Rhodothermus marinus: one gene and its partner. The protein of the gene in region 2 interacts with the protein of the main gene of each other region in a pairwise test. Links are inferred from orthologs where the notes say so. Each region holds a gene or a part of one and is shown on either strand. Other genes may lie near its edges.

Evidence for each region. Proteins that work in one complex are often made in the same cells at the same time.
Region 1: the proteins of topA (region 2) and GYH26_RS10855 interact in binary tests that used the Escherichia coli proteins (3 or more experiments, as listed by UniProt). The link is inferred for Rhodothermus marinus from one-to-one orthologs.

Annotation. Positions count from the first base shown.
Region 1 is NZ_AP019797.1:2,508,661-2,511,629, reverse strand. It holds GYH26_RS10855 (IMPACT family protein), read left to right. Parts: upstream 1-1,150; coding sequence 1,151-1,789; downstream 1,790-2,969. Other genes in the region: rnhA (ribonuclease HI), read right to left, coding at 2,518-2,969; GYH26_RS10850 (Mut7-C RNAse domain-containing protein), read right to left, coding at 1,750-2,514; GYH26_RS10860 (Vgb family protein), read right to left, coding at 75-1,055; GYH26_RS10865 (choice-of-anchor V domain-containing protein), read right to left, coding at 1-75.
Region 2 is NZ_AP019797.1:2,161,900-2,169,924, forward strand. Bases 2,855-6,002 are described here. They hold topA (type I DNA topoisomerase), read right to left. Parts: upstream 5,643-6,002; coding sequence 3,066-5,642; downstream 2,855-3,065. Other genes in these bases: GYH26_RS09400 (DUF5615 family PIN-like protein), read right to left, coding at 5,739-6,002. Outside these bases: GYH26_RS09390 (hybrid sensor histidine kinase/response regulator), read left to right, coding at 1-2,780; more of GYH26_RS09400, read right to left, coding at 6,003-6,071; GYH26_RS09405 (DUF433 domain-containing protein), read right to left, coding at 6,068-6,292; GYH26_RS09410 (acyl-CoA dehydrogenase), read right to left, coding at 6,437-8,025. UniProt on the Escherichia coli protein: Releases the supercoiling and torsional tension of DNA, which is introduced during the DNA replication and transcription, by transiently cleaving and rejoining one strand of the DNA duplex.

The DNA.
Region 1 (2,969 bases), 340 kb from region 2 along the record:
GGGGTGATCGACGTAGCGACCCAACCACCCCGCTGTGGCGGCCAGCACCAGCGTCAGTGCAGCGACGGGGCGCATCACTCCGGCAGCCGGGCGCGGGCGATCGTGTTGGCGTCGGTGCCGAACCAGAGCGTGCGCGTGGGCGCATGGAAGAACATGTGCCGCACGGCCCCACCGCCGCTCGGAATTTCCGTAATGCTGAAGAATTCGGCCGTCTTCGGGTCGAAGCCCACCAGACGATTGGGGTCAGGTCCCGTTTCGACAAACCAGAGGCGGTCCCGGTCGTCGACGGCCATGCCGTAGGGACGGGCGCCTTCACCGCCGGGCACCGGCCATTCCTGCACGTTACCGCTGGCCGGATCGTAGCGGCCCAGATAGCCCCCGGCGTAGTCCACGTACCAGATGGCTCCGTCCGAGGTGCGGGCCAGCCGACGCGGCCGGGCCTCGGCGCGGGGCAGCGTGATCTCTTCCAGCTTCATCGTGGCCGGATCGACCGTCAGCAACTTATTTGTGCCAAAGGCTGCCACCCATGGGCGTCCCGAAGGATCAACCACGATGCCGTAGGGCCGCGCCCGGGGCGTGGGCACCTGGAACAGCCGAATGGAACCGTCGGCCGGATTGAAATGGCCCACGAAATTGCCGCCCTGCACCGTGAACCAGATGGTGCCGTCCGGTGCAAAAACCAGCGTATGCGGATCGCGGGCAGCCGGATCGGGCATCGGGTAGCGCTTCACTTCGCCCGTGCGGGGATCCAGCCGGCCGATGTAGGCAGCCCGGTTGCCGGCAATCCAGACGAACCCGCTCTCGTCCACGATCAGGTTGTGGGGACCGGTGCCTTCCGGCAGGTCAAAGCGAGTGAACTTGCCGGTCGCCGGATCCAGGTAGGCCGCATAGTCGCCGCGCTGGCCGACGAACCAGACGCGCCCATCGCGATCCACATACGGATCGCGCGGCCGCGTATCCGGCCAGGGCACTTCCCACTCGGTGATTTCCACGGGCGGCCACAACGCCGCGGCCATCACCAGCAATCCGCCGAAGAGGTAGGAGGCAACACGCATGGCTTTTCGAGCCTGTTCTGGAGGTATAGCTTTCAGAAACTAAATCATTCACCGCAGGGTAGGGAGGACGCTGTTACGAACTGCACGCGTTTGTTATGAACGGTAGCTCCGGCGATACCTATCGGGTGGTGGCCGGCACGGCGCGGGCCGAGTTGCGCGAAAAGGGCTCTCGCTTTATCGCCGAAGTCTTTCCGGTGGAGACCGAGGAGGAAGCCGCGGCGGCCATCGAAGCGGTGCGCCGTCGCGAACACGCGGCCACGCACCACTGCACGGCCTACCGGCTGGGACCGGAAGGCGAGCTGTTCCGGGCCAGCGACGACGGCGAGCCATCGGGCACGGCCGGCTTGCCCATTCTTCGCCAGATCGAAGCCCGCGGGCTGACCAACACGCTGGTGGTGGTGACGCGCTACTTCGGCGGGACCAAACTGGGACGCGGCGGGCTGATCCGGGCTTATGGCGAGGCGGCCGCACGGGCACTGGATCTGGCGCCGGTGGCCGAACGCGTCATCACGGTGCCTTTCCGGTTGCGCTTTGCCTACGACGACACGGCGCCCGTCATGCGCCTGATCGAACGCATGGGCGCCCGTATTCGCGAGACCTGCTACGACGCCGAGACCGAACTGCTTGTCGAGGTACCCCGCTCGAAAGCCATCGCCTTTGCCGAGGCTTTCGTCGAAACTCTGGCCGGTCGCGGTCAGTGCGAGGCGCTGAAGCCACTCCCGCGCACAACCTGATCGATCAGCCGCTGCATCCGGGCATGGTGCGACCCTTCCCAGTAAACACGGCCGCAGGCGGGGCAGCGGTAGAACTCGGTGTAATGGGCACGGATACCCGGCGGTAGTTGGGCGGCCACGGCTTCGGCTTCTACGGGCTCCAGGGGCACGTTGCAGCACATGCAGCGACTGAAGGGATCGACGAATTCGTGCAGCTCGAAGCGGTCCAGCACTTCGGCCAGTTGTTCCCGAGGGGAGGTGGCGCGCACGAAGTAGCCGTACCGCACGGCCTTACGGGCCAGCAATCGTCGATCGCGCGTCAGCAGCACGCGTCCGTCGTCGCCCGCCCGACGGGCCAGCGCCGCATCGCCGGGATCGGGATCCGACAGGTGCTCGGCATCGAAGCCCAGCATGCGCAGGTAGCGCGCCAGCCGTCCCAGGTGCGTGTCGAGCAGAAAGCGCGGCGGGCGCTCCGGCGGCAGCGTATGCAGCGGCGCAGCCGGCAGCAGCCGGTAGAAGATCGGGTAGAAGCTCAGTCGCTCGCCTTCTTCAGGCCGGTAGTCGAAATCGACCGGACATCCGTCGGCCAGAATCAGCGCGACTTCAGGAGGCGGCACGTTGAGCTGCACGAGGATTTCCCGGACCGTGGGCCGCCCCAGAAAGCCCAGCTTGAAGGTGCGCTGTTTCCAGCGGGAGGGTAGAAAATCGTTCAGGACGGCATAAAACCGGAGCCAGAGCGTACGCATCAGCTAATCGTTCACCGCCGAAACCGACGAGTCCGGGGTTTCGGTCTGTCCACGGCGCATGGCTTCGACGGCCAGCCGGTCCACCCGGTTGTTCAGGGCGTCGTCGGCGTGGCCTTTGACTTTCAGAAAACGCACGTCGTGTCGGCGGGTGAGTTCCAGCAGCGCCCGCCACAGGTCCTGGTTTTCGACGGGCTTCTTGCTGGCCGTGCGCCAGCCGTTACGTTGCCAGCGTTCTACCCATCCTTCCTGAAAGGCGCGTACGATGTAGTTACTGTCGGTATAGACGTCCACGCGGCAGGGCTCCTTCAGCGCCTGGAGCGCTTTGATCACCGCTGTTAATTCCATTCTGTTGTTCGTCGTGTGCGCTTCGGCACCCTGCAGCACCTTTTCGTGCTGATTGTAGCGCAGAATGGCCGCCCAGCCGCCGGGGCCCGGGTTGCCGCTGCAGGCCCCGT
Region 2 (8,025 bases):
TGGGCGTGTTCCGCCAGAACGGTGCGCGCTTCATCCCGGTGGAAGTGCCGGGTCAGGTCTTCACCGACGCGCGGCTGCTGGTGGACCGGCGGGGACACGTGTGGATCTCCGGCGACATGGGCCTGTCGCGCTGGGACGGCCGCCACTGGCGCACCTTCACCTCGAAGGACGGCCTGGCCGGCAACAATCCCTACTTTCTGGCCGAAGACCTGCAGGGGCGGATCTGGTTTGGCTACCATGCCGCGCTGGGCATCACGGTTTACGATCCCGAGCAGAATCGCTTTCGCACCTACACGACGGCCGATGGCCTCCACAACGACGCCGTCTATTCGATCGGCGTTGATCACCAGAACAACATCTGGATCGGCACTTCGCGGGGCGTCGATCGCTTCGACGGGGAGCGCTTCGTGAACTACAGTCCGCTGGAAGGCTACGCCAGCTACGAGTCGAATGCCGGCGGTTTCTTTGCCGACGTGGACGGCACGCTGTGGTTCGGCACGATGGACGGGCTGAGCCACTACAACCCGCGCGAAGACCTGTGGAACGACCGTCCCCCGCGCGTTCGTCTGACTTACCTGCAACTGGGAGACCGACCGGTCAACCCGGACTCCCTCGTCCAGGTCTCCTACAAAGCCAACACGCTGACGGCGCGCGTGGCGCTGCTCTCTTTCTTCGGCGCCGAGCAGATCCAGCTACGCTACCGGTTGCGCAGCATGGATACGGACTGGAACCTGACGTTCCAGCCCCTCCAGCGCAATCGCTCCTGGCTGCGCAAGCCCATCAGCAGCGAGGAAGGCTGGCGCCCGCTGGAGTCGCCCACCATTTTCCTGACCAACCTGCCGGCCGGCTTTTACGTGCTGGAAGTCCAGGCGCGCAAGCCCACCTCCGACTGGTCGCGCCCGGCCGCCGCCCGCTTCGAGATCACGCCGCCCTTCTGGCAGACCGCCTGGTTCGCGGCGCTGGTGGTCACGCTGCTGGGGTTGCTGGTGGGCGGTATTCATCGCTACCGGATCTATCGCATCGAACAGCAGAAAGAACAGCTCGAAGCGCTCGTCCAGGAACGCACGGCCGAGCTGCAGGCCCAGAAACGCCAGCTTAAGGCCACGCTGGAAGACCTGCGGCAGACCAAGGAAGAACTCGAGCGGGCCAACGAGGAACTGGTGCGGGCCAGCCGCCTCAAGAGCGAATTCCTGGCCAACATGAGCCATGAGATCCGCACGCCCATGAACGGCGTGCTCGGCATGACCGAGCTGCTGCTCGAAATGGATCTGACCAAGGAGCAGCGCGAGTGCGTGGAGATCATCCATCGGAGCGGCGAGACGCTGCTGACCATTCTGAACGACATACTGGACTTTTCGAAGATCGAGGCCGGACGGCTGGAGCTGGAAAACATCGACTTCAACCTGCAGGAAACGATCGAAGACGTCATCACGCTGTTTGCCCCGCGCGCGGCGGCCAAACAGCTCGAACTGATCTGCTTCATCGAAGAGCGGGCACTCGAGGTGCAGGGCGATCCGCACCGGCTCCGCCAGGTGCTCTCGAACCTGATCGGCAACGCGATCAAGTTCACCGAACGCGGCGAGGTCGTCGTCGAAGCCGAACTGGAACGGCTGAACGAGCGCCGCGCTTACTGGCGTATTTCGGTGCGGGATACGGGCATCGGCATTCCACCGGATCGGCTCTCGCATCTTTTCCAGCCCTTCACCCAGCTGGACGGCTCGACGACGCGCCGCTACGGCGGTACCGGACTGGGCCTGGCCATCTCCAAGCAGCTCGTCGAGATGATGGGCGGCACGATCGGCGTCGAAAGCGAGGTCGGAAAAGGCTCCACGTTCACGGTGCGCATTCCCTTCCGGCTGTCGTCACAGCGTAAGCTGAACGGAGATGAGCGGCGGGCGCTGCTCAAAGACGTACGCGTGCTGATCGTGGACGACAACGAAACCAACCGGGAAATCCTTCGCCGCCAGACGCTGGGCTGGGGTATGGTGCCCACGCTGGCCCGCAGTGGCGCCGAGGCGCTGGAGCTGATGCGGGCGGCCGCCCGCCAGGGCCATCCGTTCGAACTGGCCATCCTGGACATGATGATGCCCGAAATGGATGGCATCATGCTGGCCCGGGAGATCAAACAGGACCCGGCCCTCGCCGCCACGCCGCTGATTCTGCTCAGCTCTTATCTCTTCACCCGCGAGGATCACCGGGCCATGGACGAGACGCTCTTTGCCGCCGTCCTGTCCAAACCCACCCGTCAGTCCTATCTGTTCAATACGCTGGTCCGGGTGCTTCAGGAAATGCGGTCGGTTGCTGCCGAAAAGCAACAGCCGCAACGGACGGAGTCGGCCACCGTGCCCGACCAGTCTGATTCGAGCGATGCACCGTCCACAACGCCCCGGTCGACGAGCCGCGGGCATCTCCTGCTGGCCGAGGACAATCCGGTCAACCAGAAGGTGGCGCTCTATCATCTGGAGCGGCTGGGCTACACGTGCGATGTGGTCAGCGACGGCAAGCAGGCCGTCGAGGCGGCACTGCGCGGCGGCTACGACGCCATCCTGATGGACGTGCACATGCCGGTGATGGACGGCTTCGAGGCAACGGCGCTGATCCGCGAGCATGAAGCCAATCTGGGACGCCACACGCCCATCATCGCCATGACGGCCAATGCATTACGTGGCGAGCGCGAACGCTGCCTGGAGGCCGGCATGGACGACTACATCGCCAAGCCCTTCAAGAAAGACGAACTCAAGACCGTGCTGGAGCGCTGGATCCAGAAGGCCGAGGCCTGAAAAGGCTGTCCCCGATTTGCTGCGAATATGGGATCGCTGATTTACCAGTACATGAGGGTGCCACACCCCGGGTGGCAGACGTGATCCGGCGGGCATGATAGGGCGGACACAGGGGTCCGCCCCTACGGGATAGGGAAAACGTCAAGGATCTGGTAGGGGCGCACCGCCGTGTGCGCCCGTGCACTATGATTTTCCGGAAATCGTATTACACGTCCGTGGTCGTCACGGTTGCGCGTGCCGCCCGAAAACATTTTTCGGATGACAAAAAACACCGGACGTTTCGCCTCACTTCGAGCGGCGACGGCGGCCCCGCGTCTTTCCTTTTCGGCCGGCCTTTTCTTCCAGCAGGGCCAGCGCCTCTTCCAGCGTGACGGCTTCGGGCGCGCGTCCCTCGGGGAGCGAAGCGTTCGTGCGACCGTGCTTCACGTAAGGTCCGTAGCGGCCTTCCCAGACCTCCACCGGCTCGCCGGTCTCAGGATGCGTCCCCAGCACGCGGAGCGGCCGGCTCCTTGCTTCTTTTTCGGCCAGCAGTTCCAGTGCCCGCTCCAGATCGATCGTGAACACGTCGTCTTCTTCCTTGAGCGAGGCGAACGTCCGCCCGTGCTGCACATAGGGCCCGTAGCGGCCGATGCCCACCAGTACGGGCTGGCTGGTCTCGGGATGCGTACCCAGCGTGCGCGGTAGTTTCAGCAGGGCCAGCGCCTTCTCCAGATCCACCACGGCCGGCTCCATGCCCGGCGGCAGCGCCACCCGCTTCGGCTTGCCGGCCTGTTCGTCGTCGCCGAGCTGCACGTAGTAGCCGTAGGGGCCTCGCCGGAGCAGCACCGGCTGCCCGCTTTCCGGATCGATCCCCAGCACCCGGTCTTCGATCTGTCCTTCCCGCAGGATCTGCTCCAGCTTCTCGCGGGTCACGTCGCCGGGCGCCAGATCGGCCGGCAGCGAGGCGGTTACGATCTGCCCGTCCACCGGCCCCTCGACGTACGGCCCGTACTTGCCCACGCGCACCACGTAGGGCTCCCACTGCGGGAAGCGAATCGTCGAGACCTCGCGGGGATCCACACGTCGCAGCGCCTCGTCGATCATGCGTTCGAGCCCCTCTTCGCCCTGATAGAACTGGCGCAGGTAGGGCACCGTCTTCTGGCGGCCCCGGGCGATCTCGTCAAGTGCCTCCTCCATCTGGGCCGTAAAGCCCAGGTCCACCAGCTTTTCGAAATAGGCTTCCAGCAGGTTGTTCGTGGCGAAGGCCATGAACGTGGGCACGAGCTGGTTGCCGCGCCGCACGGCGTAGCCGCGCTGCAGGATGGTGTCGATGATCGTCGCGTAGGTGCTCGGCCGACCGATCCCTTCCTGCTCGAGCGTCTTGACCAGCGTGGCCTCGGTGTAGCGAGCCGGCGGGCGCGTCTCGTGCCGCTGGGGTTCGACCTGTACGCAGCGGGGCCGGTCGCCTTTTTTCAGCGGTGGCAGCGGCTGGTCGCGGTCTTCGAGGGCGGCCTCCGGATCGTCGCTCCCTTCGACGTAGGCCCGGAAGAAGCCCGGAAACTCGATGGTCCGACCCGAGGCGCGGAAGCGGGCGATCGGCTCCCGGTCGCCGGCCTCCAGGTGCACCGTCAGCAGCCGCAAGCGCGCATCGGCCATCTGCGAGGCCACCGTACGCTTCCAGATCAGGTCGTACAGCGCCGCGTCGATGCCGGTCAGGCCCAGCTCCTCGGCCGTCTTCATCTCGCGGCCGGCGGGCCGAATGGCCTCGTGCGCTTCCTGCGCATTGCGGACGCGGCTCTGATACTGGCGGGGTTGGGGACTCAGGTACTCCCTGCCGTAGCGCTCGACGATGGTTCGACGGCTGGCTTCGATGGCCTCCTGCGACAGGTGGGTCGAGTCGGTGCGCATGTAGGTAATGTAGCCCTGCTCGTAAAGTCGCTGGGCGATCTGCATGGTCTGCCGCGCCGAAAGCCCCAGCTTGCGGCTGGCTTCCTGCTGGAGCGTCGAAGTGATGAACGGCGGCGCGGGCGAACGGGTCACGACCCGTTCTTCGACGTCGGCCACTACCCAGCCTTCGTGACGGAGCCGCTCGGCCAGCTCGTGGGCCTGCGCCTCGTCGAGCAGGATCACGTCGCGGCCGGCCACCAGCCCTTCTTTCAGCCGCCCGGTGTGTTCGTCGAAGTCCTTGCCGCCGGCCACCCGAATGCCGCCCACATGCGTCAGCACCGCCTCGAACGTCTGCCCCTCCTGCTCCAGCAGCGCCTTCAGGTCCCAGTAGGTGGCCGGGACGAACGCGATGCGTTCCTTTTCGCGCAGCACGAGCAGCCGCACGGCCGCGCTCTGGACACGTCCGGCCGACAGTCGCGGGGCGATCTTGCGCCAGAGCACGGGCGACACCAGGTAACCCACCAGGCGGTCCAGAATGCGCCGGGCTTCCTGCGCCTCGACCAGGTTGTAGTCGATGTCGCGCGGATTGCGCAGCGCCTGTTCGATCGCCTCCCGCGTGATCTCATGAAAGACCATGCGGCGGACCGGCACCTTCGGTTTGAGCACCTCGACCAGGTGCCAGCCGATAGATTCGCCCTCACGGTCTTCGTCGGTGGCGATGTACAGCTCGTCGGCCTCTTTCAGCGCCTCTTTGAGCTGCTGCACCACCTTTCGCTTGTCGCGTGGGATCACGTAAAGCGGCTCGAAGTCGCGATCGATGCGCACGCCCAGCCGCGCCCACTCCTCGTGCTTCAGGTTGGCGGGCACTTCGGCCGCCGAGGCCGGCAGATCGCGAATGTGCCCCATGCTGGCCTCGACGCGGAAGCCGTCCTTCGGCAGAAAATTGCGGATGGTGCGTGCTTTCGTCGGCGACTCGACAACGACCAGGCGCTTCATAACGATCGGGCTGCTTCCGTACAAAAAACCGCCCGGCGATCGGACCGGGCGGGCAGTCTCACGCCTACCGGCAGGCAACGTTCCAGAAAGGGGCACTCAGACCAGAAGCAAGATACCCATTGTTTCGCTCTGCACAAGCTCCACCACGAGTTCGTAGTTTCGGCGCAGGATTTCCTCAATTTCACGAGTAGAGCAGTTACCACGTCCGATCCAGACCACCTTGGGGGGAACGCCGTAAAGCGTACTCATTTCGGCAAAATCAGCGTCTTTGCTTACAAGCACATAGCCATGACCCCGAGCGAACTCCCACACCTCAACATCCAACGCCCGATCCAATCCCACCTCAGAGACATGCGCGGACCCGGGATAGCAGTCGGCAAGTCGGGCAACCAGGCGCGGCGAAAGATTCTGGTCAAACAGCAGCTTCATGCAGGAGCCATCAGTGTGTGCCGTTCACGAGCCGCCGCATATTCCAGACAGGCCAGAATGTCTTCCTTTGTCAGATAGGGAAAGTCTTCCAGAATCTCGTCGTACGACATACCCGAGGCCAGATAGCTGAGCACGTCATAAACGGTAATCCGCATGCCACGAATGCAGGGCTTACCGCCGCGCTTGCCGGGTTCGATGGTAATACGATCCAGATAACGCATTGCTGACTTGGAGCACGGTTGATCAGCAGACATTTTGTTATTCACGCCCGCTGGCAGGCAACGTTCCAGAAAGGGGCGTGCCGGCAGCGCAAGAAAAAAAAGGACCGGCCGAGGCCGGTCCCCTGCGGTGCCTGCTGCGTGCGGTTACGACTCGGTCGCGACCGCCTCGCGGCTGCCGTCGCCGGCCGCTTCGATGCCGGCCGGCGGCGCATTGTAGTAGCGCCGGTATTCTTCGAGCGTGAAGGCATCGACCTGGATGGCATCCCAGCGGGCCGCTTCGGCCTCCTGGATAAGGCCAGCTTCCTCGGCCGTGATGATGCCTTTTTCGACGGCCTGGCGCACGAGCTGCTCCGGCCGCGCCTTGGGCAGCTCGCCCCGTTTGACGGCCGCATAGATTTTCCTGAGCAGCTCGTCTTCCTGGTAGGCCAACTGGAAAGCCCGCTCCAGGCGGCCGAGCGCCTCGTTCGGATCGGACGGTACGTACATGCCGGCCGTCATGCGCTCCCGCTGCTCGCCCGGCGTCAGCATGAGCTGAGCCACCCGATGCCCCAGCCGGTCCGAAGGCGGCGCGCTCAGGCGGTTCAGACGCGACCACCAGGCGGCCGGTCCGCGCAGGAACCAGGTCAGTCCCGGAATGCGCAGGTTGTCGAACAGACCGTCGAACGCCTGCTGCATCCGGTGGAAGGCGTACTGCATGGCCCAGTCGAAGAACGGCCGGTCTTCCTCGCGCCGGCCCTCGGCCTCGAAGCGCCGCATGGTGGCCGTGGCCAGGTACATCCAGGAGAAGATGTCAGCAAAGCGGCCCGTCAGCTTTTCCTTGCGCTTCAGGTTGCCGCCCAGCGCGGCCATGGCCAGATCGGCCAGAAAGGCGAACGAAGCCGAGGCCCAGGCCAGCTTCCGGGCATAGCGGGCGGCCGGGCCCGAGACGCCCGTACGTGCCAGGCGTCCGCGCGACAGGCTCAGCAGCAGCGCCCGGGCACCGTTGCGCACCACCAGGCCGACGTGCTTCCAGAAGGCGTCGTCGAACGCCTGCACGTCGCCGCGCTCCAGCGCTGAGATCTCCTTGTAGGCGTAGGGATGGCAGCGGATGGCCCCCTGCCCGAAGATCATCAGCGTGCGCGTCAGGATGTTGGCGCCCTCGACGGTGATGCCGATCGGCGCGGCGATGTAGCCGTGGGCCAGCAGGTTGCGCGGTCCGCGCGAAATGCCGTTGCCGCCCAGGATGTCCATGCCGTCGTTGATGGCCTGCCGCCCCAGCTCGGTCGTGTTATACTTCATGATGGCCGAGACGACGGCCGGCTTGGCACCCCGATCCAGGCCACCGCACGTGTAGACGCGTCCGGCCTCGACCAGATAGTTGAAGCCGCCGATGCGCGCCAGCGGCTCTTCGATGCCCTCGAACATGCCGATGGGCAGCCCGAACTGACGCCGCACGCGGGCATGCGCCGAAGCGACGCGGTAGATCAGCTTCAGACCGCCCGCCGACGAAGCCGGCAGCGAAATACCCCGCCCGGCCGCCAGCGACTCCATGAGCATGCGCCAGCCCTTGCCGGCCCACTCCGGCCCGCCGATGATCGCATCGATGGGCACCACGACGTCATGGCCTTCCACCGGGCAGTTGTAGAAGGGCACGCCCAGCGGATCGTGCCGCATGCCCAGCTTGACGCCCGGCGTACTGGTCGGAATCAGCGCACACGTGATGCCCAGATCCTCCCCTTTACCCAGCAGGTTGT